DNA from 4 places in the Bacillus sp. NEAU-Y102 genome. Region 4 is predicted to be linked to each of the others. Evidence: predicted binding sites of a transcription regulator. Region 4 holds the regulator's gene; each other region holds the start of a gene.
The links. Region 4 encodes Rex, which represses fermentation and respiration genes when NADH is low (regulators of the CRP and FNR family bind a similar motif). Its sites were predicted from a motif close to TTGTGAAATATTTCACAA; they were not measured.
Positions count from the first base shown of each region.

Region 1: hcp (hydroxylamine reductase) is a predicted target of Rex. The motif match lies at 3,919-3,936, and genes of this name have one in related genera.
Region 2: arcA (arginine deiminase) is a predicted target of Rex. The motif match lies at 6,599-6,616, and genes of this name have one in related genera.
Region 3: ACYFX0_RS24865 (DUF1641 domain-containing protein) is a predicted target of Rex. The motif match lies at 3,093-3,110, and genes of this name have one in related genera.

Region 1 covers NZ_JBTWFK010000001.1:320,448-328,505, forward strand. Annotated here, with positions in the region: gene ACYFX0_RS01600 (condensation domain-containing protein) at 387-1,703, opposite strand; gene hcp (hydroxylamine reductase) at 2,569-3,855, opposite strand; partial or broken gene bla (subclass B1 metallo-beta-lactamase) at 4,597-5,112, opposite strand; gene ACYFX0_RS01615 (DUF3784 domain-containing protein) at 5,254-5,544, shown strand; gene ACYFX0_RS01620 (hypothetical protein) at 5,573-5,854, opposite strand; gene ACYFX0_RS01625 (hypothetical protein) at 5,988-6,182, shown strand; gene ACYFX0_RS01630 (serine hydrolase domain-containing protein) at 6,294-7,331, shown strand; gene ACYFX0_RS01635 (hypothetical protein) at 7,368-7,616, opposite strand; gene ACYFX0_RS01640 (flavin-containing monooxygenase) at 7,946-8,058, opposite strand, start outside.
Region 2 covers NZ_JBTWFK010000009.1:82,098-90,155, forward strand. Annotated here, with positions in the region: gene ACYFX0_RS22115 (FAD-dependent oxidoreductase) at 1-179, opposite strand, end outside; gene desB (Delta(10) desaturase DesB) at 761-1,846, shown strand; gene ACYFX0_RS22125 (amino acid ABC transporter permease) at 1,900-2,655, opposite strand; gene ACYFX0_RS22130 (ABC transporter substrate-binding protein) at 2,703-3,497, opposite strand; gene ACYFX0_RS22135 (amino acid ABC transporter ATP-binding protein) at 3,619-4,341, opposite strand; partial or broken gene ACYFX0_RS22140 (HAMP domain-containing protein) at 4,717-4,902, shown strand; partial or broken gene ACYFX0_RS22145 (methyl-accepting chemotaxis protein) at 5,272-5,844, shown strand; gene argR (arginine repressor) at 5,991-6,440, shown strand; gene arcA (arginine deiminase) at 6,709-7,941, shown strand; gene argF (ornithine carbamoyltransferase) at 7,972-8,058, shown strand, end outside.
Region 3 covers NZ_JBTWFK010000012.1:13,265-21,322, forward strand. Annotated here, with positions in the region: gene tyrS (tyrosine--tRNA ligase) at 1-1,018, shown strand, start outside; gene ACYFX0_RS24860 (NAD(P)/FAD-dependent oxidoreductase) at 1,360-2,538, opposite strand; gene ACYFX0_RS24865 (DUF1641 domain-containing protein) at 2,583-3,023, opposite strand; gene ACYFX0_RS24870 (winged helix-turn-helix transcriptional regulator) at 3,456-3,800, opposite strand; gene ACYFX0_RS24875 (MFS transporter) at 4,174-5,337, shown strand; gene ACYFX0_RS24880 (aldo/keto reductase) at 5,354-6,193, shown strand; gene ACYFX0_RS24885 (thioester domain-containing protein) at 6,307-7,230, shown strand; gene ACYFX0_RS24890 (putative mucin/carbohydrate-binding domain-containing protein) at 7,790-8,058, shown strand, end outside.
Region 4 covers NZ_JBTWFK010000024.1:8,264-16,321, forward strand. Annotated here, with positions in the region: gene groL (chaperonin GroEL) at 1-1,374, opposite strand, end outside; gene groES (co-chaperone GroES) at 1,414-1,698, opposite strand; gene ACYFX0_RS30530 (CPBP family intramembrane glutamic endopeptidase) at 2,090-2,839, shown strand; gene ACYFX0_RS30535 (YdiK family protein) at 2,836-3,027, shown strand; gene ACYFX0_RS30540 (redox-sensing transcriptional repressor Rex) at 3,057-3,686, opposite strand; gene ACYFX0_RS30545 (ABC-F family ATP-binding cassette domain-containing protein) at 3,874-5,808, shown strand; gene tsaD (tRNA (adenosine(37)-N6)-threonylcarbamoyltransferase complex transferase subunit TsaD) at 6,293-7,309, opposite strand; gene rimI (ribosomal protein S18-alanine N-acetyltransferase) at 7,309-7,752, opposite strand; gene tsaB (tRNA (adenosine(37)-N6)-threonylcarbamoyltransferase complex dimerization subunit type 1 TsaB) at 7,767-8,058, opposite strand, start outside.

The sequences.
Region 1 (8,058 bases), on a different contig from region 4:
ATAGCTTTTGAGTAAAACTACACTATTTAGTATTACTTATTACAACTACATTGTATGACTAAGTAGTTGTGGATGTCAACTTTATTTTCAAAAAAATTAAAAATCCGCTTTACCCTAACCGGATACAGTCTCCTTTTTTTGTTGTAAGGGCCATCAAACTAGTAAAACAGAGCTGATTCAAAGTGTAATTTAAATCAGCTCTGCTTTATTGTTTTCATACCGATATATCATGTTTTTTCACGATACAAATTGTTTCTCACTACCATTCCCATTGCATATAAAGCATAAAGGCAAGTGCGGTCAGAGAAAATTCCCAGAGATTATCCGTACATGATACGAGCCCCTAAAATACAATTCTGTTAGAAATTTGTTCTCTATATTCTCTTTTATTTTATTTCTGATAGTTGATTAACAACACTATCTAAAAATTTTTCTACCTTTTCTTTTGATGTATCCGGCGCATGATAACCAATCGTAAATGTAAGTCTTCCATTATAAGAGCTTACTCCCATTGAAAAGAATGGTGCATACATAATAGGTGATGCCATATACCCGTCCTCAGCTTGAATTTGACCAAACTGAATAGGTTCCTCAGCGATCACTCCCAAATTTGTCAGTAATGGCAACGCCATCCCCATCTGTACAGCCTCTTCATATTGCTGATTATACATTTCCTTCACTGTAGATAGCTTCATTTCTGCCAGTAGCTCCATTCCTGCTGCTGAAGAAAGACCTGGATTTTGAGACTTTATTTTATCCATTGATTGTTTAACTCGAACAAGAGTCTGCTTAAATGTTTCATCGTCTTCCATTTTAATCACTGGCATTTCCATACCGGATAAGTTGCAAATAGCACCAGTTGTATTATTAGGCAGATATCGACGTAAATCAATTGTCAAGCCAATCATTTTTTCTGCAGTGCGAGGTTCTGCATACACAGTGAAATGTGATAAAGCTCGGAAGTATGCAGTCATGATTACATCATTCAAGGTAGCCTGTTGTGCTTTTGTCCATTGGGTTAAACGTAGAGTTTGCTCATGGCTCAATCGCCGTACGGACATTTGGGGAAATTTATTTTTGTTAGGTTGAGATGGAAAAGACCATAACGATGCCTGTTGTTCTTGGTTAGGACGATACGCACTTTTTATGTCCGATATTCCAGCGTATTTGAATACATGTGATTGATCTCGACAACTCTCATTTCCCTCATCAAATTCCTTTATAATTTGCTTCTTAGACCGTCCCAATGAAAGGTGCGTATATATTGTTCCAAGCAATTTAATATATTCCTTGACTCCTGCACCATCTGAACATAGATGAGATAATTTCACAACTAACATATCTGTTGTAGTGCCCCGTAATAATTTCGTTTGAACCATAGGCCCCTGTATACGATCACCAGGTTCTTTAATAAAATCTATTGCCATTATTTCAAGTTCTTGATTATTTCCTTCTGCAAAAAAGCAAATAGATGAGTTAGTGTCAGATGAATGTTCCTCCCAGTAAGGAATATCATTTTCTACAAACCGGCTGTTCAAAACTGGTTGCAATTGCAACGTTATCCTTACTGATTCTTCAAGTATTTCCTTGGATATACCTACAGGAAAATAAAGAACTGCATTAATTTGTTGATCTGCAGAATAAAGACCTAATACATAATTCATTCGATCTTGTGGTGTTACTGAATACTTTCTTTTCTCCATAATTCCGTCCCCCTTTAGGACTTTTTGTATAACCCTATTTTCCATATGCTTGTAATTTTTCTAGTCATTTTTCTTCAAGAGCTAATAACGCTTATTTTTCGAATTTTTAACGAAATCATCTTCTCCGTATTGGTTTCATTCTTTTTGCAGGTGACATATCCATTATTTTATTGTTATTAACACTGCCTAACCTCCCAATGAAACCAAACAAAAATAAATTAAGTTTACATATACATAAACATTTTATTATAACGTCTATAAATTATCAATACAGCAAATAAATCATTTTTATGTCTGTCAATAAAAAACAATATATTCAAGGGCTACTTCATAATAAAAGATTGATGTGCATGTATATGTACCCATATCACTATCAAAATAAGAATGAGAATTTTTTCAACAAAAATAAGCTGCAGATATTGATTTTACAGTAAAAAAAGCCCCTCCATTTTGAAAATGAGTAGGGCTATTTCCTATTTGAATTTTATAAAAGAATGATTATCATAAATAATATTTTACTTTTTAGTCTACCTTATTATTTTTAATCCATTTTCCTAATAAATGAATGGATTTTATTCATATAATTTGAGGTGGTATCGTTGGTTTTTAAAAATAGAAAGCTTATTTTCAAATCAAATGAAAAAGAGGTGAAATTATAGATATTCATGTAAAAATTTCGTTTTGGGGATACTTAAAATCTTAAGGTGATGGGCATGTGGTGTTACACTTTAAAAGCTTTATAAAATTATAAAATTTATAGATATAGCAAATTTTCTTTATTAATAATCATTTGTATGTATGTACGTTTACTCACACACATACAAATGATTTATAAAGCCACAATTAAGTGAAAACATCTTTTCCGTTACGATAACATCATAGCCATATCTTCTGCTGCATTTGTAATTAGTTTTAAACCAAATGTTTCTTGTAATACATCAAGCACGCCAGCTGAAATAAATTCAGGAGCCTTTGGACCGATGCGAATATCTTGAATCCCAAGACTAAATAGCCCTAGTAAAATGGCAACCGCTTTTTGTTCAAACCATGATAGGACAATACTTACTGGCAATTCATTCACTTCACATTGAAAAGCATCAGCTAAAGCAGCCGCTATTTTCACTGTAGAAATTGAATTATTGCACTGTCCTAAATCAATGTAACGCGGAATTTCCGTACCAGGTACAACACCGTAATCCACATCATTAAAGCGGAATTTCCCGCAAGAAGTTGTTAAAATAACCGTTTCTGGCGGAAGTGACGTTGCTAATTCACGATAATATTCTCCGCCTTTTCCCGGTGCATCACAACCGGCGATAACAAAGAAACGCTTTATTTTCCCTTTTTTTACTGCGTCAATAATTTCTGGAGCTAATGATAATACTGTATTATGATGAAACCCTGTCACTAACTGTTCATCCGACTCCATATGTACTTCTGGAAGTTCTAGCGTTTTTTGAATTAACGTTGTAAAATCATCATTTTCAATTTTTTGTACACCTTCTAAACCTGCAATGTCATATGAAAAGAATCGATCAGAGTACGAGCCTTTAATTGGCATAACACAGTTCGTTGTAGCTAATATGGCACCAGTAAATTTTTCAAAAAGGCGTCTTTGATCATACCATGCCTTACCGATGTTTCCTTTTAAATGTTTATATTTTTTCAGCTGCGGGTATCCGTGTGCTGGTAGCATTTCAGAATGCGTATAAATATTAATGTCTTTTCCTTCTGTTTGCTTTAATAGTTCTTCTAATGCAAATAAATTATGGCCCGTAACTACAATTGCTTTACCTTCTACACGATTTTGTGTAATTTGTACAGGTTCTGGCACACCAAAATGATTCGTATGTGCCTCATCCAATAACTCCATCACCCGTAAAGCTGATTTCCCAACTTTCATAGCCATATCAATATGCTCTTGTTCGTTAAAATTAGAATTTGTTAATGTCATATATAAAGCTTCTTGTGTTGTAGCATCTACAAATGCATCCGTATACCCTAGCTGAGCAGCATGTGTGCGATAAGCTGCAATTCCTTTTAGCCCAAACACAATCGTATCTTGTAAACTCGCAATCGTTTCATTTTTACCACAAACACCCATCACTTTACATCCGCCTGTTGGCGTTTGTTCACATTGATAACAAAACATATCATCCCACCCTCTCCCAATCATTCATTACACCTTAAGCATAATACCCATTGAAAAAAAGTGATGTGATATCAATCACAATAATATATAAAGATTTGTGACAGTTCATATTGTTGACATAATATTTTTATTGACACTAAAAAATGTACATTAGTGTGCACACATCTTTCGATACTTTTAAATAGCTAAATAATTAATTTGGAGAAATATATACAACGAAAATTTTTTGAATCCTTATACAAATAGTTGCAATTCATCACATATGAAAATAGACATACAAAAACGCCATCCTTTTCTATCATTCAATAGAAAGAATAGCGTATTTTTTATTTTAAGGAACTATCATTTTTTATTAAAGCCTTTATTGTAAAGCTTTTTATTTACAATACATTTACACTATCTTAACATTACTTACATTATTTATATGATATATTTATATAGAAACTACTTAAGAAATTTCATATACATTTTATCTTTATGATCTCTTATCTAATCAATAAAAAGATCATGTTATATTTTTATAACAGGGGTGAATTAGAATGACTGAAACTTTAAAAACACTTATAATGCTTGATGCTACTTACGTTGTTATAGCAATTATGACAGTTCTAGTATTTGTATACTTGGAATTAAAATCTCAGTAATACATGCTGGCGTAATCGACAGATTCAGCATTTAAATATAGTTAGAAGAAAGAGAGGAGAAAATTATTTCTCCTCTCTTTTGTATTTCTACAATTTCTTATTTTAATAAATCCAATGTATGTAAAAGTAATCCTCTGTCTCCTACTTCTCCATGACCAGGTACTACCGAATCTATATTTCCATATCGCTTCAGCACATTCTCAATCGATGTAGACCATTCATTTACGTATGCATCTGCAACATTTCCTAAATCTTTTGCTTCCGCAGATTTCACTAAACAGCCTCCAGCTAAAATTTTATATTGTGGCAACCAAACAACAATATTATCTTCTGTACGTCCTTTCCCTGGATGGAACGTTTCTACTTTTGTATTGCCAAACTTCAAACTCGTAATTGTTTGTAAATCTCCAAGCGGCTCTTCATATCCATTTTTCTTTGCTAATTCTGCAGTTAATGCTGTACTATGCGCTTTAATACCTCTTTCTTTCAACGTTTTTATTCCGCCAATTCGATCAGCGTGCGCATGTGTAATAATGAAATCCGTTACGCGCTTCTGAAATTTCTTTTCTACCATTTCTATTAGTTCCTTCGTTAATTTGTCATCCCAATCTGAAACTCCACAATATTCATACTTAATCTCCCCTCATTACAAATACTCCATTTTTCTATTACATTTAAAATCAAAATTGTATTTTGTTAAATTATAACATTCAGACTATAATTTATTTATAGCCCATTAACGGAGGTGTTTGCAATGACTCTCTTCGCTTCACCATCATTATTCATAGTAGCAATCATTTCATTTGCACTAGCTTATTTCATCGGAGTAAAACAATACACTTGCCTCTTATCAGGATTCAACGAACGCCGCGTGCTTGATAAAGTGACACTATCAAAAATAGTAGGTCTTTATAATTTAATTGCTGGTGTCATTGCGACAATCGGTAGTGTCTTCACTACTCCTAATGCCAAAATCTTATTTCCTATCATTATAATTGGACACGTTATAATCGCGGCTTATGTAAATACACGCATGGTGCAGTGAAAAAGATCACCCAAATGGGTGATCTTTTTTATAATTTATCAACATATTGCTTCGCTTCTAGTAAGGAAAAACCAAAAGCTTCTCTTACTCTCTTAACTGCTGTAATTTTTTTGCCTTCTTCTACAAGCTGGCGTAGTTCTTTATTAATTTCAGGTTCTCTTTCTACAATTCCCAATTCTTTCGTAATTAATTGTAATCTATCTTCAATTCTCTTTAAACGCGCATCATTTTTCTTTTCAATTGTAGTTAATTTTTCAGCGATATAAATGAAACCAAAGGCTACTATCGGTATAACCATCCAGAATTCCATGAATGTTCCCCCTTACTAACTTTCATTTGTTTTATTTCACTAACTTATGTAAATTTTACCACAAGAAACATTTACTGTATAATACCACTATATCAAACTGTTAATAAAACCTATTATTTTAGGGGGACACTTTATGAAAAGATTTTTAAATACGTTACTTCAATTTGTAGTTCTTTCAATCATGCTACATTTATTATTTGATATAGTGGGTTGGCTTGTTTTCAATGCACCAATTAAAAACAAACAAATCATCATTTCTTTAATAACAACCTCATGGATTATGTACATGTACCGCGATAAATTTTTTAAAACATTCACTTCAAATTAACTAAAAAACTTCATCTTTGATCGATGAAGTTTTTTCTTTTTCTCTCACACTCTCTATTCACTATAGTATAATAGAACTAACATTCTGTCTTTTTTGAAGAAAGGAGTCACTATGAACTTAAAAAGTAACAATATATACGAGAAAATGAACCAATATTCCGTTGCAGGTTTAAGTCTTGCCGTTATACGTGACGGCAAACTAGACGAAGCGATTACTTTCGGAACACTTGAATCTGGAACAACTAGAACTGTCACTACGAATTCTATATTTAATTCTTGTTCTATTAGTAAGTTTATCACTACAATGCTCGTACTAACGTTACCAGATCAAGAAATCATACATTTAGATGGAGACGTAAATGATAGACTTACATCTTGGAACATACCTACCAATCTATTTACCTCACAGAAAAAAGTCACCCTGCGAAATTTATTAAGTCACCAATCTGGAATTATTGATCCTCCTAATAGTTTTGAACATTTTACATTTGCACAAGGGCGACCAAACTTATCTGAACTCCTTGCTGGTAAAACATCATATTGTTCAGTACCAATAGAAATAACTTATAAACCAGAAAGTGAATTTCACTACTCTGATGCAAACTTTTGTATTATCGAACTACTACTTGAAGATATAACTGGAAAACCATTTAACCTTTTACTTGAAGAATATATCTTTCAGCCACTACAAATGAAAAATAGTACACTCTTCTCTCCAAAAGACATAGATAAAACCGATGTTTTTGCTTGCGGCCATAATAAAGATAGAACTGTAACAAATGAGAGATTTCCATTTTATCCATTCGCAGCTGCTTCAGGCATTTGGACAACACCAACTGACTTATCAGCTTTAGTCATTGAAATCATTCATTCCTTACAAGGAAAGGGCAAACTAAAACTTTCTCAAAAATTAGTACTAGACATGATTTCTCCTCAAGGTTGCTCAAAATGGACTGGATTAGGTGTTTTTCTAGATGATTCTAATGAAGAATTACAGATTTATTCACTCGGATGGGGCGTCGGATTTCAATGTATGATGGTTTGTTATCCATACTGCGGGAATGGCGCTGTTATTATGACCAATTCCGATTTAGGTGTTCATCAAATGGAAGGGATCATTGGTGAGGTTGTAAAAACGTTATCCTTATAATGAAAATAAAGAAGCTGTTCCTTCCAGCTTCTTTATCTATATAACATTTTTCGCAACAATTTTTATATGTTCTGGTGCGATAATTTCCGTTATACTTTCCTGGAAATCTTCATGTAACATTTCTTCCAAATGTTCTAACTGCACTTCAACATGAGTGCATTCTAAATTATGTATATTTAATAGTGCATAATGATCTTTTTTCTTAATTACTAAATATTGATTTTCCTCTGTCACAAGTACAGAACCTAATCGGACTCCTAGTAAGCGTTGATCATCAAACTTCATAATTACTTCTCCTTCCCTTATATAAACGAAACTACAATGAAAATAATTACATTTATGGAAAAACACACTTATTTAGACTATATCATAATTTACTAAAATATAAATATCATTTTTCCTTTTAATAAAGTGAAACTTTAATCAGTGGAGGCCTTACTGTCCGTTAATGTGGGATGAAAATCCCTATTTTTTCATATATTTCGATACAAAAAACTTTCTCAACATGAAATTTGAATTTTCAGTTTTTAATTCTATGAAAATCTATTATAATAAAGTTAATAAATGTTTGACCTCTCCTAATTCATGTACATATGGATGATCAGTAGTTATTGCTACTGATCTATTTTTTTGATTTCAGAAAGCAAATATACTGCATCCTTTCCTACACCACAAATAAGCGCAGAGCCTCTTTGAGATTGCCACGGCAATCCGATATAATACAATC
Region 2 (8,058 bases), on a different contig from region 4:
ATTAAAACAACATCGATGCCTTCTTTTGCAAGTAAATAGGCAGTAGTAATACCTGTAATACCAGCACCGATAATAGCAACTTTCGCCTTTATATTTTCGGATAAACGAGGGAAAGTAGGAAACTGAGTAGATTCAATCCAATAAGATAGCGGCAGTTGTGGAAATGTATCACTTGTCATTGCTGAAACCTCCTGATTTTAGAACAATTTTCCTTTTAATATTTCCATATTATATGAAATTCATGTGTGTTGTTTTAGAAGAAGTCTATTTTTATTAAAAGAGGTTATAAATTATTTTAATATAATTAATTAGGTGGGGCATTATGAAGAAGTAGGATTTATATAAAACTAAATTCAAGTGATTCTGTTTGTTGATTACATAGAGATTTATTGAATGAGATAGGGTCTATGGCGTTTAAGAAAATGTCTATAGATAGTGGGTAAATCCTTATGTAATCTATACATTTTCTTTAGTGAAATAAAGTATGATTATAAAAATATAACCAACTTTTATTACTAGGTCATAAAAGTTGTTGACAATATAGAAATTCTATTGTTATGATTCATCATGTGGAAAGGTTGATAGAGAGTAAAAAGAGAAATGTTTTTCATTGATAATAAAAGCGAAAAATAAGTGACGATAGAGTGAGTATATTTTCCTTATAATAGATGCTTTTTGGATCATTTAGTAAAATCAATCTGGAAGCAAGAATTGATATATGTAAGTTGCGCAAGGCGCGGCATAAGAAAGGGGCAAAAGGATGAAGGAGCTTCATACATTTGGGTGGTATGCAGCACGTGTATCACCACATTTGCCGAAAAAAGCATTTAAACCAGTGCCTACTCGTTTATTTGGTGGATTGGCTTATTTGCTTGTGGCATTGTCGGGATTAATATCGATTGGTGTATTTGAATTGAATGTGTGGGCGAATCTAGGAATTGCGATTGTTCTTGGATTATGTTTTGCTTCACTAGGATTTTTAGGGCATGAAATTTTACATGGAACTGTTGTAAGAAAGGCATGGCTTCGTGACTTCTTAGGAGCGATTGCATTTATGCCATTATCAACAGGGCCAAAGCTTTGGAGAAAGTGGCATAATGCAACGCATCATGTTCATACACAGCATGAAGAGAATGATCCGGATGCATGGCCGACACTTGAGAAACTTAAGAAGAGTAAGTTTTTGAGTTGGGTATATCGTATGCCTCTACATGTACGTTCATTCTTTAGTTTTCTGTCACTAACAATTCAATTTACATTGCATTCGACTCGAATGTTCTTTCATTTTATAAAAGAGTTCAAGTCATCCAATCAAAAATCTGTATGGCTTCAACTTCTTTTGCCTTGGACAGTTTGGATTAGTTTATTGTTTATTATGGGACCTGGAAAATGGTTATTTGCATATGTCATTCCGTTGTTAATTGCTAACTTTATTGTAATGGCATATATCGCAACAAATCACCGCTTAAATCCAATTGTTCCAGTAAATGATCCGTTAGCAAACTGCTTATCAGTAACAGTGCCGCGCTGGGTAGACGTTTTGCATTTCAATTTCTCATATCATACAGAACATCATCTGTTCCCTGCTATGAGCTCTAAATACTATCCGTTAGTAAAAGAGAAGATTAAAGAAATGTGGCCGGAACGTTATCACGAAATGCCGATGACAAAAGCATTGGCAGCACTTTGGAATACACCACGTGTGTATTATCACGGAAGTGAATTAGTTGATCCGCATAGAGAGCATTTCTACGGTTCTTTAGGAAATGGCTTAGACCCTCATAATATTTCATATCGTGAGGAACATATAGAAGAAAAAGAGAGTATTAAAAAAATAAATCAGTAAAAATTAATATATTTTTGCAGTGAAAAAGCAAGCCATCTCAGGCTTGCTTTTTCTTATAAAGAAACTTCCTTTTTGTTCTTTTTATTGACTTGGAAGGAGTTAGTTTCTTTTCGTTGTAATCGTTTTTCTAAAAGATTAACAAAATAAGTAAATAGAAGAACAAGTACGAGATAGTATGCACCAACGATTATGTAAGTATCTAATTGTTGGAAGTTACCTGCTGCAATTGATAAACCCGATCCCCATAATTCGGACATTCCTACATAAGCAACAAGTGAAGAATCTTTTAATCCGATAATAAATTGGTTTCCTAGAGGAGGAAGAGACAGACGAAATGCTTGTGGTAATATAATTCGTCGCATAGCTAAAGGATAAGGCATGCCTAAAGAGCGAGCTGCTTCTAATTGTCCTCGGTCAACGGATTGAATAGATCCACGGAAAATTTCCGTAATATATGCACCGTTATGAATTGCTAAAGCGATTGCTCCTGCCCAAAAAGGGGTGAAAACAACAACAGATGTAATTCCAAAATAGAGAATGGCAATTTGAACAATTAAAGGTGTACCACGAATAATAGCAATGTAGACATGAGCGATACTATTTAAAACTTTATTGTTAGAGATTCGAAAGAAAGCGAATAATAATCCAATTAATGAACCGAGTACTAGGGAAGTTAATGTTAATTGTAATGTGACAATAGTAGCTTTTAAGAGTGTGGGATAGGAAGAGATAAAAATTTCAAACATGCGTTTCACCTCATATTGTATAGATTTTAGTAGAGAATGAAATGCCCCACATAAAATGAACACTTAATCAGTGGGGCACTGTTTATGAATCTTTTGAATGGCTAACTTACTTACTTCGTTTTTTCCTCTTCACCAAGAATATTACGTCCGAACCATTTTTTACTGATCTTATCATACGTACCATCTTTAATGATTTCATCTAACGCTTTATTTACTTTCTCAACCATTTCTTTATTATCTTTGCGAATAGCAATTCCCATTTCATCAAGATTTAATGGTTTTCCGGCTTCTTTTATATTCGATTTTCCTTCTTTTATCATACGTAGACCAACCATTTGATCCGTAATTACTGCGTCAACACGCCCAGGCTCTAAATCCATAAGAGCAGTAATATCACTGTCATATTCTGTGATTTGATCTGTATATTTTGCAACAAGATTTTTAAAGGTACTAGCTTTTACAACACCAATTTTCTTACCTTTTAAATCTTCTGGAGAAGAGATAGCGGTATTCTTTTTAGCTACAAAAATTTGGGCGCCAGAGCGATAGTACGGATTTGAGAAACTAACAGCTTTTAAGCGCTCCTCTGTAATTGCCATACTACCCAGTATTACATCATATTTCTTCGCTTGAAGACCTTGAATTAGCGTTTCCCATGGGTTTGTAACTGGCGTAGCCTTCATGTTCATCTTTTTAGCAAGAGCTTCACCGATTTCTACATCAAAACCGACAAGTTTGCCGTCATTTTCTTTATAGTTAAAAGGTTTGTATAATCCACTCATCGCATAGCGAAATTCTTTTTCACCATTTGATGAAGTAGTAGAACTTTCTTTGCTACAAGCTCCTAGTATGAAAGATGTACATAGTGTAATGCTCGCAACAATGGTTAATAGTTTTCTTTTCATAAAACCCCTCCTATATATTGATCATACGGATGTTTTTCAGTATGTTATTGAAATATTTTATTTGGATGATTAGTTGTGCACCGTATGAATGTATTCCTTTTCGTTTGAAACAGAAGTTACATTATAAAACGTTACGTAAAAATTGTTTTGCTCGTTCATGTGATGGAGCTGAAAAGAATTGTGCTGGCGGAGCATCTTCTACAATCTTTCCATCGTCCATAAAGATGACGCGATCAGCTACATCTTTTGCGAAATTCATTTCATGAGTAACAATAACCATTGTCATCCCTTCTTCAGCAAGTTCTTTCATAACTTGCAATACTTCTCCAACAAGTTCAGGGTCTAAAGCTGAGGTAGGCTCATCAAATAGCATAATCTTAGGGCTCATTGCAAGAGCTCGTGCAATGGCAATGCGCTGTTTTTGACCACCTGAAAGAAGATGAGGAGTTACATCCGCTTTATCTTGAAGGCCGACTTTTTGGAGAAGTTGATTTCCAATATCCTGTGCATTTGCTTTCTCTAATTTTTTTACATGAATAGGTGCTTCTATGATGTTTTCTAGTGAGGTCATATGAGGAAAGAGGTTAAAGTGCTGAAAAACCATACCGACATTTTCACGGACTTTATTTAAATTTGAATGCTTTGGATCAATTCGCTCACCTTGTAAGTGAATTTCGCCTTCATCGTACATTTCTAAAAAGTTAAGACAGCGAAGTAATGTACTTTTACCAGAACCACTGGCACCAATTAAAACAACAACTTCTTTTTCTTTTACTTCTAAATCAATTCCTTTTAACACATCAAGTGAACCGAATGATTTTACTAGATTTCGAACTTGAATCATACAAAACCCCCAGTTAAAAATATATTTTACAAATGTTGCCCCGTATTTCTGTTATTAGTCATAAATTGTCAGAATCCTTTATTTTTTTCGTGCAATTTGATATTCAAAGAAATAATGATTTTTAAAATCTCTATATCCTTCTATAATGAAAATATGGATAATAATATATAGGTAGTATTTATATTGCTTATAAAAAGGGGGAAAGGGAAGATGGAAAAAGAAAGAAAAACATTTTCTTTTGGATTACGTACACAACTTATGCTATTCACTACAGTTTTAGCTTTTATTACATATTCAACAAGTATATTTTTTATTTACGTGATATACGATTATTTTCAAAGTTATGTAAGTCAAACTGTATATAATATTATCGTTATGTTATTAGGGGTAGTATGGTCTGGAATTTTAGCATATGGAGCAGCCGTATTTTTAATTAAACCACTTCGCAAGTTAGAGGAAGCGGCAAGAAAAGCAGCTGAGGGTGATATTCGTGAAGATGTTCCATTACCGAAGACAGATGATGAAATTAAATCTTTAAGTGTTGCATTTAATATGATGTTAGGAAACTTAAGGGGCATGGTAAAAAATATTGATACAACATTTTCTTATACAAACAATCAAGTACAGCAGATTAGAAAACAAACAGGAGAAGCAACGAGACAAGCGCAAGGTGTATCTGAGACTCTTGCAGAGATTTCTTCAGGCGCTGAGCAATCAGCAGCATCAATTCAAGCAATTGTTTCTGCTGTTGATACAACGACGTCTATTGCAAGTGAAGTAGAAGAAAAAGCGAAGCAGTCTGATACGTTGTCTTCAGAAATGGTTCAAGCTTTAGGGCATAGTACTCGTGTCTTTACGTCTTTAATTCAAGGTATTCAAACATTGGCAAAAGAAAATGAAGATTCAATGCAAAATGTACAGAAGTTAGAAGAACGAATGAAACAAGTAGAACATATTGTGTCTGTTGTGAGTGCGATTGCTAGCCAAACGAATTTATTAGCACTAAATGCTTCTATTGAGGCAGCTCGCGCAGGAGAGCATGGAAGAGGTTTTGCGGTTGTTGCGGAAGAAGTACGTAAACTTGCTGATGAAAGTGATCATTCTGCAAGAAACATATCTCAGTTATTACGGAATATGCAAGATGAAGTACAACAAGTTGCAATGAAAATGACAGAACAAGTGAAAATAGCTAAAGAAGAGGCGAAACGTGGGGAAGCTACGGAATTAATTTTAAAAGAAATGTCATCAAGTGTTATGGAAGTAGCCGATGCAACTCAGCAAATTAGTAGTTATATGAATGAACAAGTGAGCCACATTCATCAAACAGGAGCACAAACAAAAGCTGTAGCAGCAATTGCTGAAGAAACGTCAGCTGGTTCGCAAGAAGTGGCGCGTGTGACGCTACAACAGTCTAAAAATATGGTAGTAATCGATCAATTATTAAAAGATTTAGAGAAGCAAGCAACTGATTTGAAACAAACAATTGAACGATTTTCAATGTAAAAGGAAGAACAGAATGCTGTTCTTCTCTTTTTTATTTAGTTTGATTTAATATTTACAGTTAAACTATGAACGTTTCCGCAACATTCTTTTCTCTCCCTTTCGGATGAAAATTATAGCGAGCTATAATATTAAAAGGGGTGTCTTTTATGAAAAAAGAAAAAAGACAACGGTTAATTAAACAATTTGTAAAGGAGTATGAAATAGATAAGCAAGAAAGATTAGTAGAATTGTTAGCAAAAAAAGATGTATTAGTAACACAAGCTACGGTTTCTCGCGATATTCGTGAGTTAAACTTAACGAAGGTACCTTCTCAAGAAGGATTAATGATATATAAAGTTTTCTCAGAAGAGCATTTACAAACTGATATAAAGTTAAAGAAAAAATTACGAGAAGTTGTTGTGAAAATTGATTGTGTAGATCAATTAATGGTTATTAAAACATTACCTGGTAATGCACATGTTATTGGTGTTTTATTTGATGAGTTAGATTGGAAAGAAAAAATAGGATGTATATGTGGAAATGATACATGCCTTATAATTTCACAGTCGAAATCAGATAGGGAGATTATAGAAGAAAGATTAAATTTAATTATTTAGATGTAAAAATCCTGTTTTTAATAAAATTAAAAACAGGATTTTTGTTTAAATACGGAAGTTGAATATTCAACATATATGCGTAATATATGTGTTTTTTATTGAAAAAGCGAGAGAGTTTGTTATAAAAATACAAATTCGTATGATTTTAAAAAAATAACTTGTTTAATATTTCACAATGATAATGTGGATGCTTTCACAAAGATGAAAGTGCAGAGCATTTATTATGTACTTGTAAGACATCAAACATATTTAAAAGGAGGTACAACAAATGAAACATCCGATACATGTTACTTCAGAAATTGGGGAATTACAAACGGTTTTATTAAAACGACCGGGTAAAGAAGTGGAAAACTTGACGCCAGATTATTTGCAGCAATTATTATTTGATGATATTCCATACTTACCAATTATTCAAAAAGAGCATGATTATTTTGCACAAACGTTACGCAATCGGGGTGTTGAAGTTCTTTATTTAGAAAAACTAGCCGCTGAGGCGTTAGTAGATAAAAAACTTCGAGAAGAATTTGTTGATCGTATTTTAAAAGAAGGACAGGCTGACGTAAATGTTGCACATCAAACTTTAAAAGAATATTTACTTTCCTTTTCAAATGAAGAATTAATTCAAAAAATTATGGGCGGTGTACGGAAAAACGAAATTGAAACAAGTAAGAAGACACATTTATATGAATTAATGGAAGATCATTATCCGTTTTACTTAGATCCAATGCCTAATTTATATTTTACTCGTGATCCAGCAGCTAGCGTGGGCGATGGCTTAACGATAAATAAGATGAGAGAACCAGCGCGTAGACGTGAATCATTATTCATGGAGTACATCATTAAATATCACCCAAGATTTGCAAAACATAATGTACCAATCTGGTTAGATCGTGATTATAAATTTCCAATTGAAGGTGGCGACGAGCTAATTTTAAATGAAGAAACAATTGCGATTGGAGTGTCTGCTCGTACTTCAGCTAAAGCAATTGAACGTTTAGCTAAAAATCTCTTTAGCCGACAAAATAAAATTAAGAAAGTGTTAGCAATAGAAATTCCAAAATGCCGGGCATTTATGCATTTAGATACAGTATTTACAATGGTTGATTATGACAAGTTTACAATTCATCCAGCCATTCAAGGGCCAAAAGGGAATATGAATATTTATATTTTAGAAAAAGGATCAGATGAGGAAACTCTTAAAATTACACATCGTACTTCTTTAATGGAAGCATTAAAAGAGGTATTAGGCTTAAGTGAATTAGTTCTTATTCCATGTGGAGGAGGAGATGTAATTGCTTCTGCTCGTGAACAATGGAATGATGGCTCGAACACATTAGCAATCGCACCAGGTGTAGTTGTTACATATGATCGCAACTATGTATCCAATACGTTATTACGGGAGCACGGTATAGAAGTAATTGAAGTGCTAAGTTCGGAATTATCTCGTGGTCGTGGGGGTCCACGTTGCATGAGTATGCCAATTGTTCGTAAAGATATTTAGTATAAATAACGGAGAAAGTAGGGATGAAGTATGTTAATGACTAGACCAAATTTAAAAGGAAGAAGCTTTCTAGCAGAAAAAGATTTTACACAAGAAGAATTGTTATATTTTCTAGAT
Region 3 (8,058 bases), on a different contig from region 4:
ACAATCAGAGCGTCAACTTCAAACGTTAGAAGTGGTTCAGCATAATGTAGATGCGTTAACAGCACAAATGAAAAAGCTATTTGATTTTGGTGGAAATAGCGAAGTGAAGATGGTAAATAACTATGATTGGACACATGAAATAAATATTATTGAGTTTTTACGTGATTACGGGAAAAACTTTAGCATCAATAGCATGTTAGCGAAGGATATTGTAGCAAGCCGCTTAGATACAGGTATTTCTTTCACAGAATTCACATATCAAATTTTGCAAGCGATGGATTTTCACCATTTATACACGAAAGAGGATGTTCAACTTCAAATTGGTGGTAGTGACCAATGGGGAAATATTACGAGTGGTTTAGATTTAATTCGTAAGTTAGAAGGTCATGAGGCTAAAGTATTCGGATTAACGATTCCGTTATTATTAAAATCGGACGGTACGAAGTTTGGTAAATCAGCAGGTGGTGCAGTTTGGCTTGATCCTGAAAAAACGACACCGTTTGAATTTTACCAGTTCTGGGTAAATACAGATGACCGTGACGTAATTAAATACTTGAAATACTTTACGTTCTTAAAGAAAGAGCGTATTGATGAATTAGCAGCGAAGGTAGAAGCCGAGCCTCATAAACGTGAAGCGCAAAAAGTGCTAGCGGAAGAAATGACGAAATTCGTTCATGGAGAAGAGGCGTTATTACAAGCTGAGAAAATTACAGCAGCGTTATTTAGCGGAGATATTAAATCGTTAACAGCTGATGAAATTGAACAAGGTTTTAAAGAAATGCCAACATTCCATTCTTCAAAAGAGACAAAAAATATTGTAGAGTGGCTAGTTGATTTAGGAATTGAACCATCCAGACGACAAGCACGCGAGGACATTAATAATGGTGCGATTTCTATGAATGGTGAGAAAGTAACAGATGTGGGTACGGATGTTACTGTAGAAAATTCATTTGATGGAAGATTTATTATTATTCGTAAAGGGAAGAAGAACTACAGCCTTGTGAAATTAGGAGAATAGTTTGTGTGAAAGGGGTGGGAGTAGGAAGAATACTTCCACCCCTTTCATATACACAATTTAGACATAAAATAATCAGTAAATTTAGATAATTAAAAGGATTATATTATTCTTCTGCCGAATATATAAGTTAGAGAAAATTACGGATAAAGTGAAACTTTAATCAGTGGGGGGGTGTTCCTCCCCACTGATTATTAGTTGAACCAATCGGGCTTTTACGGGCAGTTAATCTTCCGACTTCATCCCTGCATTCACTGGATTTTAAGGTGGAGGTTTTACTGCCCGTTAATGCGGGATAAAAATAGCCCGAACCATGCAGGGCATGATTCGGGCTTATATTCAGCTTAGTAAGCTAAGCTGAATAGACCTTTAATGTGTGATAAGTAACGAACGTTACTTGCTTCTTTCATTAATGATGCTGGTAAGCCTTTAAGTGGAGTATTGCTTGCTCCAATTGTAGCAACCGCATCTTTACGTCCTAGACTAGCAAGTGTTCCAGAGTTTACAGGTGCGAACTCTTCGAATGCTTTGCCTTCTAGTGCTGCGTATAAGTTGTATCCAATTAACTCACCCATTTGCCAAGCGATTTGTGCAGTTGGTGGGTATGGACGACCGTCTGGAGAGAAGACAACAGCGCTGTCTCCAGCAACGAATACGTCTTTGTGAGAAGTAGATTGTAGGTATGCATCAACTGTTGCACGACCACGGTTAACTTCAAGACCTGATTCACCGATTAATGGGTTACCTTGTACGCCACCTGTCCAAACGAATGTGTTAGCAACAAGTTTTTGACCGTCTTTTAAGTCGATCTCATTGCCAGCAACGTTTGTTACAGGAAGACCTGTTAAGAATGTAACACCGCGTGCTTCTAGGCTAGTAGTTGCACGTTCGATTAAGTGGTCTGGTAATACTGGAAGGATTTTTGGACCTGCTTCAACAAGAAGAAGTTTAACTTCTTTTGGATTTACGCCGTGGCTTTTTGCAAGTTTAGGCATAATGTCAGCAAGCTCACCAACTAGCTCAACGCCAGTTAATCCGCCACCACCGATTACGATTGTAGCATCAGCTTCGTTTTTCGTTTTCGCGTATTCACGAATACGGTCTTCAACGTGTTTGTAGATTTTGTTTGCATCAGCAGCAGATTTTAATACCATGCTGTTTTCTTCTAGTCCTGGAATACCGAAGTAAGCAGTTTTACTTCCTAAAGCAACTACAAGTGCATCGTAAGATAAAGTAGTGCCGCCAGCTAGTTTGATTTCTTTGCTATCAACAGAGAATGACTCAACTGTTGCGATTTTAAGATCGATATCTTTGCCTTTGAAAAGCTTTGTAAGTGGCATTGCAATTGCTTGCTCAGCAACGTTACCAGCTGCAAGGCGGTGTAGTTCAGTGATGATTTGGTGTGTTGGGTATTGGTTAATCACTGTAACTTGTGCTTCTGATTTGCTGTAATATTTACGTACGTTTAAAGCGGCAAGAAGACCGCCATAACCAGCGCCTAAGATGACAATTTGTTTTGACATAGTATGATATCCCCCGTCTTTACTAATTGTTGTTATAAGTTAAATTATTTATTGTTACGTTCTGCACTAATTTGAAGATATGCGTTCACAAAGCGGAACATTTTTTGTGCTTGTGGATCTTTTAGTAATTTTAATAGACCGAATAGGCCGATAACTTCAGTACTTTCGTCAGCACGATCTTTCGCTTCGATTGCAGTTGCAGCCATGCTTTTCACTGTATCTTTTACAGGTTCTACAAGCTCTGTAATTGCACCAACAGTGTCGCTTTTTAATACTTCATCAGTAGCAACAGTTTGAGCGAAGTCATAAGACTTAGTTAAAATGTTAACAAGCTCAGTTAATTTTGGAAGCTGTTCTACTAGTGTTGTTAATGATTCTTGTACCTCAGGTTTTAACAACTGATCAAGTACATCAAGTTGTCCTTGGCTAGCAGAAATTTGTACAGTTTCTTGTTCTGGCTTTGTTTGAGTCATAGTTTCTGGCATCTCCAATTCTCCTTTACGATAGCAATACTCTTATTTTTTATAAGTAAGATAGTAAACGTTTACGAAACTTTATGCAAAGTTTCACAAAACACAATAAAATGCCTTTAAATATATGGCAGCAAACAAGCTGACATAGATCTAAAACCACATTTTCTTACCTATTGTTTATGAACTGTCCGATACATGGCTTGTCCGCATAATGGAAAAGCTCCGCTACCGGAAAGTGTATATAATATATATCCTATATTATATACTATATGCACCTATGTTAACATAAAAATGATTCCTAATTATTTGATATTGAGTGTATAACCTAGTGCTGACAAGGTATGAAAGCGTATAAAATATTTTGTTTTAGTTAGAAATGTACATATATATATAGAAAAAAAGGAAAAAACGAACAAATTCATGTTCGTTTTTTCCTTTTTCCTATTATTCACCTTCTGCAATTAGCATCGATGTATTACCTTCTTTTTCAAGATGACATTCGCCCCAAGTACAAAGAGAGTCAAGAATTGATTCTAAAGACCAACCGTAATCAGTAAGGGAGTATTCTACTTTTGGCGGGACTTGGTTGTAGACTTTTCTTTGAATGACCCCGTCGTCCTCTAATTCGCGTAATTGCTGAGTTAACATTTTTTGTGTAATACCAGGCATTAAACGTTTTAGTTCACTCGTTCTTTTTGTGCCTTTCGTTAGATGACAAAGGATAACAACCTTCCATTTTCCACCGATAACCTCTAAAGTCGCCTCTACAGGAATATTGTATTTCTTCATATGAAACCCTCCTTTTATGAGTAAAGTAAGCTTAATAATACAAATGTTACTTTTTAGTACCTATAGCACTTTAAAGTACGTACTTTTTATCATGTTAAATATGTTTCATAATAGCACATGTGAGAAGCAAGTAAGTAGTACGGTACCAAAAAGTGACTATGTTACTTTTTAGTGCCTATCGTACTTTAAAGTGCGTTCTTCAAAAAAGGAATGAAACCATTCATAATAGCATTTGTAAGTATAAAATATATTTTTTAGAAGATAAAAGGGCCTTTTTATCACACTATTATGATTGGATTTCTTGTAATAAGGAGGAATTCAATTGAGTTCATATACAGTACCATCTTCAGAAGTTCAGACGAATCGAAGAAGTATGTTTGCTTTATTAGCACTAGCAATTAGTGCATTTGGGATTGGTACGACCGAGTTTATTAGTGTCGGTTTACTACCATCTATTTCGAAAGATTTAAATGTTTCGGTTACAACAGCTGGTTTAACCGTTTCTTTATATGCATTAGGAGTAGCGTTTGGTGCTCCAGTATTGACGTCATTAACAGCTAGTATGTCGCGAAAGACGTTGTTAATGTGGATTATGATTATTTTCATTATTGGCAATGGTATTGCGGCAGTAGCAACAAGTTTTACTGTGCTACTTATCGCGAGGGTTGTATCTGCGTTTGCGCATGGGGTTTTTATGTCAATTGGATCTACAATTGCGGCTGCGCTTGTACCTGAGAATAAACGTGCAAGTGCAATAGCATTTATGTTTACTGGTTTAACTGTTGCGACTATTACAGGTGTACCAATTGGAACATTTATCGGTCAACAATTTGGCTGGAGAGCATCGTTTATGGTTATTGTGGCAATTGGAGTCGTTGCTTTAATCGCCAACAGTATGCTAATTCCTTCTAACTTAAAAAAGGGTACGTCTGTATCATTTCACGATCAATTTAAGTTGATTACGAACGGAAGACTATTACTTGTATTTATCATTACTGCATTAGGATACGGGGGAACATTCGTAACATTTACGTATTTATCTCCGTTATTACAAGAAGTAACAGGATTTAAAGCAAGTACCGTTACAATTATTTTGTTAGTATACGGAATTGCAATTGCGATTGGGAATATGGTCGGCGGAAAATTATCAAATTATAATCCGATTCGAGCGTTATTTTACATGTTCTTTATTCAAGCGATTGTATTATTTGTTTTAACATTTACAGCGCCATTTAAAGTTGCTGGATTCATTACAATTATTTTTATGGGACTATTTGCGTTTATGAATGTCCCAGGGCTACAAGTGTATGTCGTTATCTTGGCTGAGAGGTTTGTACCTAGCGCTGTTGATGTAGCATCAGCGATTAACATTGCAGCATTTAACGCAGGAATTGCTCTTGGTGCTTACTTGGGCGGTATTGTAACGAACTCGTTAGGATTAATTCATACGGCTTGGGTAGGTGGAATTATGGTAGTAGGTGCTGTTGTTTTAACTGCGTGGAGTATGACATTAGAAAAAAGAGATCAAGTAAAATAAAAGGAGAGAAAATAAAATGAAAAACTTACAAAGTAAAACAGTATTAAATAATGGTGTAGAAATGCCTTGGTTCGGTTTAGGTGTATTTAAAGTAGAGGATGGACCAGAACTTGTAGAAGCAGTGAAATCGGCGATTAAAGCAGGATACCGCAGCATTGATACAGCTGCAATTTACGGAAATGAAAAAGCTGTAGGTGAAGGAATTCGCGCAGGTATAAAAGAAGCAGGCATTTCTCGTGAAGATTTATTCATTACTTCAAAAGTGTGGAATTCGGATCAAGGATATGAAACGACACTTGCTGCATATGAAGAAAGCTTAAAAAAATTAGAGCTGGATTATTTAGATTTATACCTTGTTCATTGGCCTGTAGAAGGGAAATACAAAGATACGTGGAGAGCGTTAGAAACACTTTATAAAGAAAAACGCGTACGTGCAATTGGGGTAAGTAATTTCCAAATTCATCACTTACAAGATGTAATGAAAGATGCAGAAATTAAACCAATGATTAACCAAGTAGAATACCACCCTCGTTTAACACAAAAAGAATTACAAGCTTTCTGTAAAGAACAAGATATTCAAATGGAAGCATGGTCACCACTTATGCAAGGTCAATTATTAGATAATGAAAAATTACAAGAAATTGCTGAGAAACACGGTAAAACAACAGCGCAAGTTATTTTACGTTGGGATCTTCAAAATGGAGTAATCACTATTCCAAAATCAACGAAAGAACACCGCATTATTGCAAATGCGGATGTATTTAACTTTGAATTAACAAAAGAAGACATGGAAACAATTGATGCGTTAAACGAAAATCACCGCGTTGGTCCAGATCCTGATAACTTCGATTTCTAAGATTAAAGTAAGAAAGAAAAAAGAGTGCTTTTATGCACTCTTTTTTTGTGCATAAAAATATTTTCTAATTAAATACTACTTAGTATTAAGTTTGTTATTAAGGGGCTGTAAATATGAATATAAAGCAATCGTTCAAACTTTTAGCTATGTTTTTAAGTGTCTTATTTGTATTATTCCCACTTCAAAAAGCATTCGCAGAGGTTATGGACCATACAAAGTATGAAATGGATTGGAGTTATAGTAGGTCAAAGAAGAAACCAATCCGAACAGAACTTATTAAAACGGCAGATGGAAAAATTGCATTTTGCTTAAATGTAGACTTAAAATCTCCGAGCGGTCAAGACTTACCAGAAATGGGTAAAGTAGATATTAACGTGTACCGTGTACTGTTGAATGGATATCCACAAAAGAGCCCACAAGAATTAGGGGTATCTGATTGGAGAGAGGCGCATTACGCAACGCAACTGGCAGTGTGGAATGCGTTAAAACAAATTGATGTTAATGATTTAGATTTCCGCAATAAAAATGTAGAGAAAGTAACGAAAGACATCGTTGCAAAAGCAAACGCTAGTGAAGAGTTACAAGAAATTACGATGAGTGTAACTCCTACAGAAGAACAAGAAGCAGTATTAAAAAATGATTTCTTTGAAACAGGTTTATATACAGTAGAAACAAATGCAAAAAGCGGAACGTATAAAGTGCAAGCAACAGGTGCACCAGCGGGCGTGAAGTTTGCAAATGAAAAAGGCGAAACAAAAACAGAATTTAATGTAGGAGAGAAGTTCCGCATTTTAATTCCGAAACAAACACCAGCTGGTGGATTTAGCTTTAAAGTATCAGGAAATTTAACGAAATTACAAGGGATTGCGCATAAAGGTACACCGACTATTCAAAATGCAGTAGTATTACTTGAGCGTAGTGAAGAGAAAACGAGCCCTGAGTTAGCGGTAAGTTGGAAAAAGGCTGAGGCTCCAAATAAACCAAATAAGCCATATACTCCAAATGAACCGCATAAACCGAATCAATATAAAAGGTAAATAAAAGCATTGGCCTATGCCAATGCTTTTTATATGCGAGGATTAAAGTTATATTAAGAAAATAATAAAATAGATAAAATAGTGTTTTTACAGAGTAAATTATATTTTAAAATAATATAAATATGACAAAATTCTAACGTTACGATTAATAGATTAAATTCACAAAATTGTAATATTATTCTTGGGGGGGAGGCTATTAAATACAGGTAAAAGCGTGTAAAATTCAGTTGGAAAAACTACCTATAGATGGTCATATATGAAGAAAATGTAAGGTTTTATTTTTAGATGTATAGATGACGAGACTAAAATATATCTTTTACTATTTTCCTTTTATGTAAGAAGAGAACTCATCACAAGTAGAGCGAAGTGAGGAGGGCGTAATACATAAAAAAATTTACAATATAAGAAAGCGAATACATTTAGAGAAATGCGGTAGTAATTGATATAGGTGCGAGAGGTGTTAGTCTATTCATTAAATGTTTTTATAAAAATAATAGGATTTCTTATTAAATGAATATATAGGATGGTTTGTCTAAAAAAAGGACAGGGGACACAGATTATGTCAAAGCAGAAAAAGAGTAGGGTATTAGTAGCTGGTATTTGTATATCTACATTATTATCACCAGTAGCTTTCGAAGCATCGAAAGGATATGCGGCGCCTTTGGAAGAGAATAAGGGCGGGCAGTTGGAAGAGAGTAAAGAGAATCGTTTGGAGCAGAGAACGTTTCATTTGCCTGGGAAAGGTAGTGTTGAAGAAGAGCAAAAACGCTTAAAAGTACGTTATGTACTTTCAACAAATGAACCAACTGGAATTTATGCTGGTCCAAA
Region 4 (8,058 bases):
TTCTAGACCAGCGTTGATTGCGATTTGACGAACTGGCTCTTCTAGTGCGCGAAGTACGATGTTGATACCTGTTGCTTCGTCGCCTTCAGCTACGATAGAAGCTACTTTCGTGTATACGTTCATAAGTGAAGTACCACCACCTGCAACGATACCTTCTTCTACTGCTGCACGAGTTGAGTTAAGTGCATCTTCAATGCGAAGTTTGCGCTCTTTTAACTCAGTTTCAGTTGCTGCACCTACTTTAATTACCGCTACGCCACCTGCTAGTTTAGCAAGACGCTCTTGTAATTTTTCACGATCGAATTCAGAAGTTGTTTCTTCTAATTGCGCACGGATTTGACCGATACGAGCTGCGATTTGCTCTGTATTTCCAATACCTTCAACTACAGTTGTGTTTTCTTTTGTAACAACAACTTTACCAGCGCGTCCTAAAGATTCAACTGTAGCAGATTTTAAGTCACGACCTAATTCTTCAGTGATTACTTCGCCACCAGTTAAGATTGCGATATCTTCTAGCATTGCTTTACGACGGTCACCAAATCCAGGAGCTTTAACAGCTACTACGTTGAATGTACCACGAAGTTTGTTCACTACTAATGTAGCTAAAGCTTCGCCTTCTACATCTTCAGCAATGATAAGAAGTGGTTTACCTTGTTGTACCACTTGCTCTAATACTGGTAAGATTTCTTGGATGTTAGAAATCTTTTTGTCAGTAATTAAGATGTATGGGTTATCAAGAACTGCTTCCATTTTGTCAGAATCAGTAATCATGTAAGGAGATGCATATCCACGATCAAATTGCATACCTTCTACTACGTCTAATTCTGTTGTGAATCCTTTAGACTCTTCTAAAGTAATAACGCCATCGTTACCAACGCGCTCCATTGCTTCAGCGATTAATTGACCTACTTCTTCGTCAGCTGCAGAAATAGCAGCTACTTGTGCGATAGAAGATTTGCCTTCGATTGGTTTAGAAATCGTTTTTAATTCTTCAATTGCAGCAGTAACAGCTTTTTCGATACCTTTACGAAGACCCATTGGGTTAGCACCAGCTGTTACGTTTTTAAGACCTTCACGAATCATAGCTTGCGCTAATACAGTTGCAGTTGTTGTTCCGTCACCAGCTACATCATTTGTTTTGCTAGCAACTTCTGCTACTAATTTCGCACCCATGTTTTCGAATGCATCTTCTAATTCGATTTCTTTTGCGATTGTTACACCATCATTTGTAATAAGTGGTGAACCGAATTTTTTCTCAAGTACAACGTTACGACCTTTTGGTCCAAGCGTTACTTTTACTGCGTTTGCAAGAGTGTCGACACCGCGAAGCATCGAACGACGTGCTTCTTCACTAAATTTAATATCTTTTGCCATAATAATTGACCCCCTTGGATTTTTTTAAGATTTATATAATTAACCGATAACTGCTAAAATGTCACTTTCACGTAAAATCAAGTAGTCTGTACCTTCATATTTCACTTCAGTACCTGCATATTTTGAGAAGATGATAAGATCACCTGCTGCTACCTCTAAAGCAACACGCTCACCATTTTCAAGCACTCGACCAGTACCTACTGCAACAACTTTACCCTCTTGTGGTTTTTCTTTTGCAGTATCTGGTAATACAATACCACTTGCTGTTTTTTCTTCTGCTTGAACAAGCTCAATTACAACGCGATCACCTAATGGCTTTAGCATGAACAATAACCTCCTCATTTTGTTATGTAAATTTTATTTATTAGCACTCAAGTCACCCGAGTGCTAACACACTTATAATAATAAATAATCTCAATTTCTTTTGCAAGTAAAAAAATCATAATTTTTTCGCAAATTACTATATAAACTTTCTATATAGAATACTGCCTTTACTATATGAATCGTTGTTTCCCCTACTCGTATGTTACAATATGAAAGACACCCTAAGTTGTTTTCGCTAAACGTACAACTTTTTCCTGTCTCCTACTTTAATTTAAAATACGTATTTACAAAAAAATCATAATTCGAATGAAAGTTTATATCGTAGATAACATATTTACATGTTATCCTACCTCATCTCATACACTAGAGTTAGAAAGGATGGTTAAACCATTTGAAGAAACAATACTGGTGGATTATCGTTACATACATTTTAATGCAATTATCTGGCGCTGTTGGATTACCACTTCTCCTAAAAACAGGACTCTATGATAATAGAGGATTTACCATTGAGGAAAAAGGACAAATCATAATGGGACACTGGGCAATTATTAGCTTCTTTGTTGCATTATGTATCGTACTTTGGTTACTTAGAACAGATATTCGCGACAGACATTTAGATGCAACGCGCTCTTCTGTTCCAGCTACAATTGGGTGGATTTTCATCGGATTATTCTTAGCTTTCTTTTCACAAATAGTTGCCGGTATGATCGAGATGCAGCTACTAGGAATTAAACAAGGTTCAGAAAATACAATGAAACTGATGGAAATTGCACGAACTACTCCTTGGTTCCTTATTGTTGTATCTATAATCGGACCTATCTTAGAAGAAATCGTATTTAGAAAAATTCTATTCGGTGCACTTTATAAGAAGTTCAACTTCTTTATTGCAGCTATCATTAGTTCACTTGTATTCGCAGCAATTCATTTTGATTTTACTCACTTATTGGTATACACTGCTATGGGGCTCGTATTCGCCTTCTTATATGTGAAGACGAAGCGCATTATCGTTCCTATTGCAGCTCATGTTGCGATGAATACATTAGTCGCTATTGGGCAAATTTTTATGAGCAATGAGCAAATTCAAGAAATGATTAAAGAAGCTGAAAAAATGCAAGGATTTATCGGAGGATTTTTTGTATGAGAAACTCACCATTGTTCATGGCCGCATTATACTTCCTTCTTGGATGTATCTTTACACGCTTCGCCATTACGAACGTGACAGATACAATCTGGAATGTGTGGACAATACTATTTGCAGTTATGGCAACAATTGATTTTAATTTGGCACTTCGCCTTATATTAGTTAAATTCACAAAGAAGAAACAATAATAAAACGCAGAGGTCGCTTCCTCTGCGTTTTATTGTGGATAGTTTTTCAAAAAGTAAACTAATGTTTGTAACTCTACAGCTAAATCAATATGATGAATTCTAATATTCTCTGATACGTTTAATCGTGCTGGTGTGAAATTCAAAATACCGTGCACGCTCGTTTCAGCTAATCTATCTGCTACAGCTTGTGCTACTGTAGCCGGTACTGTTAATATTGCCACTTGTATATCATTTGATAATCTCTCTTCTAATTCATCTAAATGATATACAGGAATGCCCCCGATTTCTGTTCCAACTTTCTCTTCACTAACATCAAATGCCATTTCAATTTTTGTATTATTGTTTTTCGTGAAATTATAATGTAAGAAAGCGGTCCCTAAATTACCTACTCCAATAAGTGCTACACGCGTTATATCATCTTGATCAAGTGTTTCGCGGAAAAATGATAATAAATAATTTACGTTATATCCATATCCCTTTTTCCCTAATGCTCCAAAATACGAAAAATCTCTTCGTATTGTTGCGGAATCTACTTTTACCGCTTCACTCAATTCGGCCGATGAAACACGCTGCTTACCAGAAAGAGATAAGTTTTGGATAAATCGATAGTATAGAGGCAATCTTTTAGCAGTGGCTTGTGGAATCTTTTGCTGATCCATATGACCTCTCCTCTCTTCCTATCTTTATTCATATACTTTAATCAAATACAGAAGTTTAGCACTCATTAAATTCCTTGTATAATAAAGAGAAGAAGTATTCTCTCTTTATTTTAAACTATACACTATTTTTAGTATGATTGAGAAATATAAACATGGCAAAGTTAAGAAATTATTTGAGGTGAGAACATTGATTTTATTACAAGTAAATGGACTTTCGAAATTATACGGTGCAGAAACAATTCTTGCAAACATAAAATTGGAAGTACAAACAAAAGATCGTATCGCATTAGTTGGAAGGAATGGAGCTGGAAAATCTACATTATTAAAAATTATCGCTGGTGAGTTATCACATGATGGTGGCGAAATTATAAAACCGAAAGATGTCTCAATCGGGTATTTAGCTCAAAATACTGGCCTAGAAACGTCTTTAACAATTTGGGATGAAATGCTAACCGTCTTTACCCACTTACAGCAAATGGAGACAAAACTTCGAAAGCTTGAGCAAGAAATGGGAAAAGAAGAAAACTTTTCAAACGAAGCTATATATGAAAGATTGTTAGCTGATTATGACCAATTGCAACTCAATTATAAAGATCAAGGTGGATATCAATACGAAGCGGATATTCGCTCCATTTTAAGCGGCCTTGGCTTCCCAGTTGAAACACACCAGACGACGATCTCTACTTTAAGTGGCGGGCAAAAAACAAGATTAGCTCTCGGGAAATTATTATTAACAAAACCAGACTTACTTATTTTGGACGAGCCTACAAACCATTTAGACATTGAAACATTAACATGGCTTGAGCAATATTTACAAGGTTATCCTGGCGCAATATTAATCGTTTCCCATGACCGTTATTTCTTAGACAAACTCGTTACACAAGTATATGAAATTTCGAATAAAGAAAGCAGACGATTTGTTGGTAACTACAGTAAATATTTAGACTTAAAATCAGCATTATATGATCAAGAAATGAAACGTTACGAAAAACAACAAGATGAAATCGCAAAACTTGAGGACTTCGTTCAAAAGAATATAGCTCGCGCTTCTACAACGAAACGTGCTCAAAGTCGCCGTAAACAACTGGACAGAATGGAATTATTAACGAGACCATTAGGGGATTCTAAGTCAGCATCATTCCACTTCGATATTGAAAAGCAAAGTGGAAATGATGTTTTACAAGTAAAAGATGCAACCATCGGCTATGAGGAGGACCCTATAATTGAACACGTAACTATGCGCTTAACTCGCGGAGATAGTGTTGCCTTAGTTGGTCCAAACGGAATTGGGAAATCCACATTATTAAAATCTATTGTGAATAAGTTACCACTATTAAATGGTAATGTTTCTTTCGGATCAAATGTATCTGTTGGCTATTATGATCAAGAACAAGCAAACTTAACATCTTCTAAACGGGTTTTAAATGAACTATGGGATGAATATCCACTGCAACCTGAAAAAGAAATCCGTACTATACTCGGGAATTTTTTATTCACAGGAGATGATGTACTGAAACCAGTATCTTCCCTTAGTGGTGGACAAAAAGCTCGATTAGCTCTTGCGAAACTTATGATGCAAAAGTCAAATTTATTAATTCTGGATGAGCCTACGAACCACCTTGATTTAAATAGTAAAGAGATTTTAGAGAATGCTTTAATTGATTATCCAGGGACTCTTCTATTTGTCTCACATGACCGCTACTTTATTAACCGTGTAACAACGACTGTGGTTGAGTTATCAACAGAAGGCGCACAGGAATATTTAGGTGATTACGATTACTATGTGGAGAAGAAAAATGAAATGATTGAACGGGCAGCATTTGAACAACTTGAACAGCAAGAAAATCAGGCACCTGTTCAAAAAACTGTAGCTCAAGAAAAATTAAATTATCTCGAAGAAAAAGAGCGTAAACAATTAGAACGTCAACGCACTCGAAAAATTGAAGAGCTAGAACAAAATATCGTAAACTTAGAAGAAGAAATTGCTACGTTAGAAGATCAACTTTGCTTACCAGAAATATATGCAGATTATGAAAAAGCTAGTGAAATTACAACTAAAAAACAAACGCTACAAGAACAGCTTGAAACTTGTATGGCAGAGTGGGAAGAGCTGCATGTATAAGAGTATTTAAATAAGGAAGATGTCTCATCAGTCATGATTTTTGACTATGCGACATCTTTTTTCTTTAAGTACATAAATAATTTTTTGGATATATCAATGGTAACTGGGAATATATCAACGATTTTTCAAATATATCTATCGTAACCCTATATACATAAACGATTCGACACGAAATATCGATTTACCGACAAGGATTGACAATATCAGCACCCTCTATAATGGAGGGATATTAAAAAATGTTTTTCGGGGATATCTTCTTGCTTTTTATTTCCCGAAAAACAATACACTCAAAGGTCAGACTTCATCTAGTTTATCCACAAGTTTATACACATATCCACCTTTATAAAATAACTATTAAACCAACTTTTCCACATTACCCACAGCCAACGAAAAAGTTACCAACACTTTATATACACAATAAAACCCACATTATCAACAGATAACATGGGTTTTATCCACAAGCTGTGGTTAATTATGTGCATAACTATGCTTCAATATCTAATCCTGGATTCGCATTTAAGGCTAATGTTGCACGCTTGCCTTGTTCATACGCAATTGTCCCTGCCGCTGCAATCATTGCTGCATTATCTGTGCATAAAGATAGCGGTGGAATAATTAGTTCAATGTTTTCTTTTTTTGCAAATTCTTCTTCTAATCGGGCACGAAGTCCTTTATTAGCAGCTACTCCACCAGCAAGAAGTAATTGCTTTACATTATAAGCTGCTGCTGCACGAGCTGCTTTCGTTACAAGTACATCTATTACACTTTCTTGGAAACTTGCCGCTAAATCTTCTGGTTTAATTTCTATACCACGTTGTTTCGCGTTATGCACAGTGTTGATAACTGCTGATTTCAATCCACTAAAGCTAAAATCATATGAATCCGGTTCTAGCCATGCACGAGGCAAATCAATTGTTGGTTCTCCTTCATGTGCAAGGCGATCAATATGAGGACCACCTGGATATGGCATAGATAACGTACGAGCTACTTTATCATATGCTTCTCCAGCTGCATCATCTCGCGTTTCACCAATTACTTCAAATGAACCATGTTCTTTCATATAAACAAGTTCTGTATGCCCACCAGATACAACAAGTGATAATAGCGGGAATTGCACTTCTTTTACTAAACGGTTCGCATAAATATGACCAGCAATATGATGAACACCGACTAGCGGAATATCATGTGCAAAAGCTACTGCCTTCGCTGCATTTACCCCAATTAGAAGTGCTCCTACTAAACCAGGCCCTTCTGTTACAGCGATTGCATCAATATCATCAAATGTTATGTTTGCTTCTTTTAAAGCTTCTTCTAACACAACTGTAATTTCTTCTACATGATGACGGGATGCAATCTCTGGTACAACGCCGCCAAAACGTTTATGACTTTCAATTTGTGATGCAACGACATTCGCAATAATTTCCGTCCCATTTTTAACAACCGCTACCGCTGTTTCATCACAGCTCGTTTCAATCCCAAGTATAATCGTATTTTTTTCCATTATATATTCACCCACATTACAAGACCATCTTCCTGATTGTCTGCATAGTATCGTTTACGAATTCCACCATTTTGAAATCCATATTTTTTGTATAACTGCTTTGCTACTTCATTTGATACACGTACTTCAAGCGTCATTGTTTTTACCCCTAGTTCTTTCGCTTCTGAAATAACTGCTTTCAATAAGGCATCTCCTAACTTTTGACCTCGGTATTCTGGCAAAATAGCTATATTTGTTATATGTGATTCATCAATAATTATCCACAATCCACAATACCCGATTACACGACCATCTTTTTCTAACACAATATAATGTGCATGTTCATTCATCGTTAATTCACGGTGAAAAGCATCTGCAGTCCAAGGAGTTGAAAAAGATACTTCTTCAATAGCTACAATTTGAGCAATATCATCAAGTTCCATCTTTCTAAATATCATATCCATCTTCTGCAAGGCTCCTACTTGTTTTGACTTTCTAACCACTTTGTTTCAGCTTCAGCTAAACGAAGATAGCTCGGAACAAACGTATGCACATCATGTTCTTCTTTTTGTAATCCTAAAAATGCTAGCTCACTTGGTCTTGGATTATTTTTAGTAAAAGGAGCGAATACAGCTTGATCACCTAAATATTCTATAATTGTTTCTTTATGCAATTTAACATCATTACCGATAAATAAAACAGGCTGTCCTTTATCTTTTAACATTTGCAACCAGTCTACAATAAGAATAATTCGGTCTTCTTCTATTGAA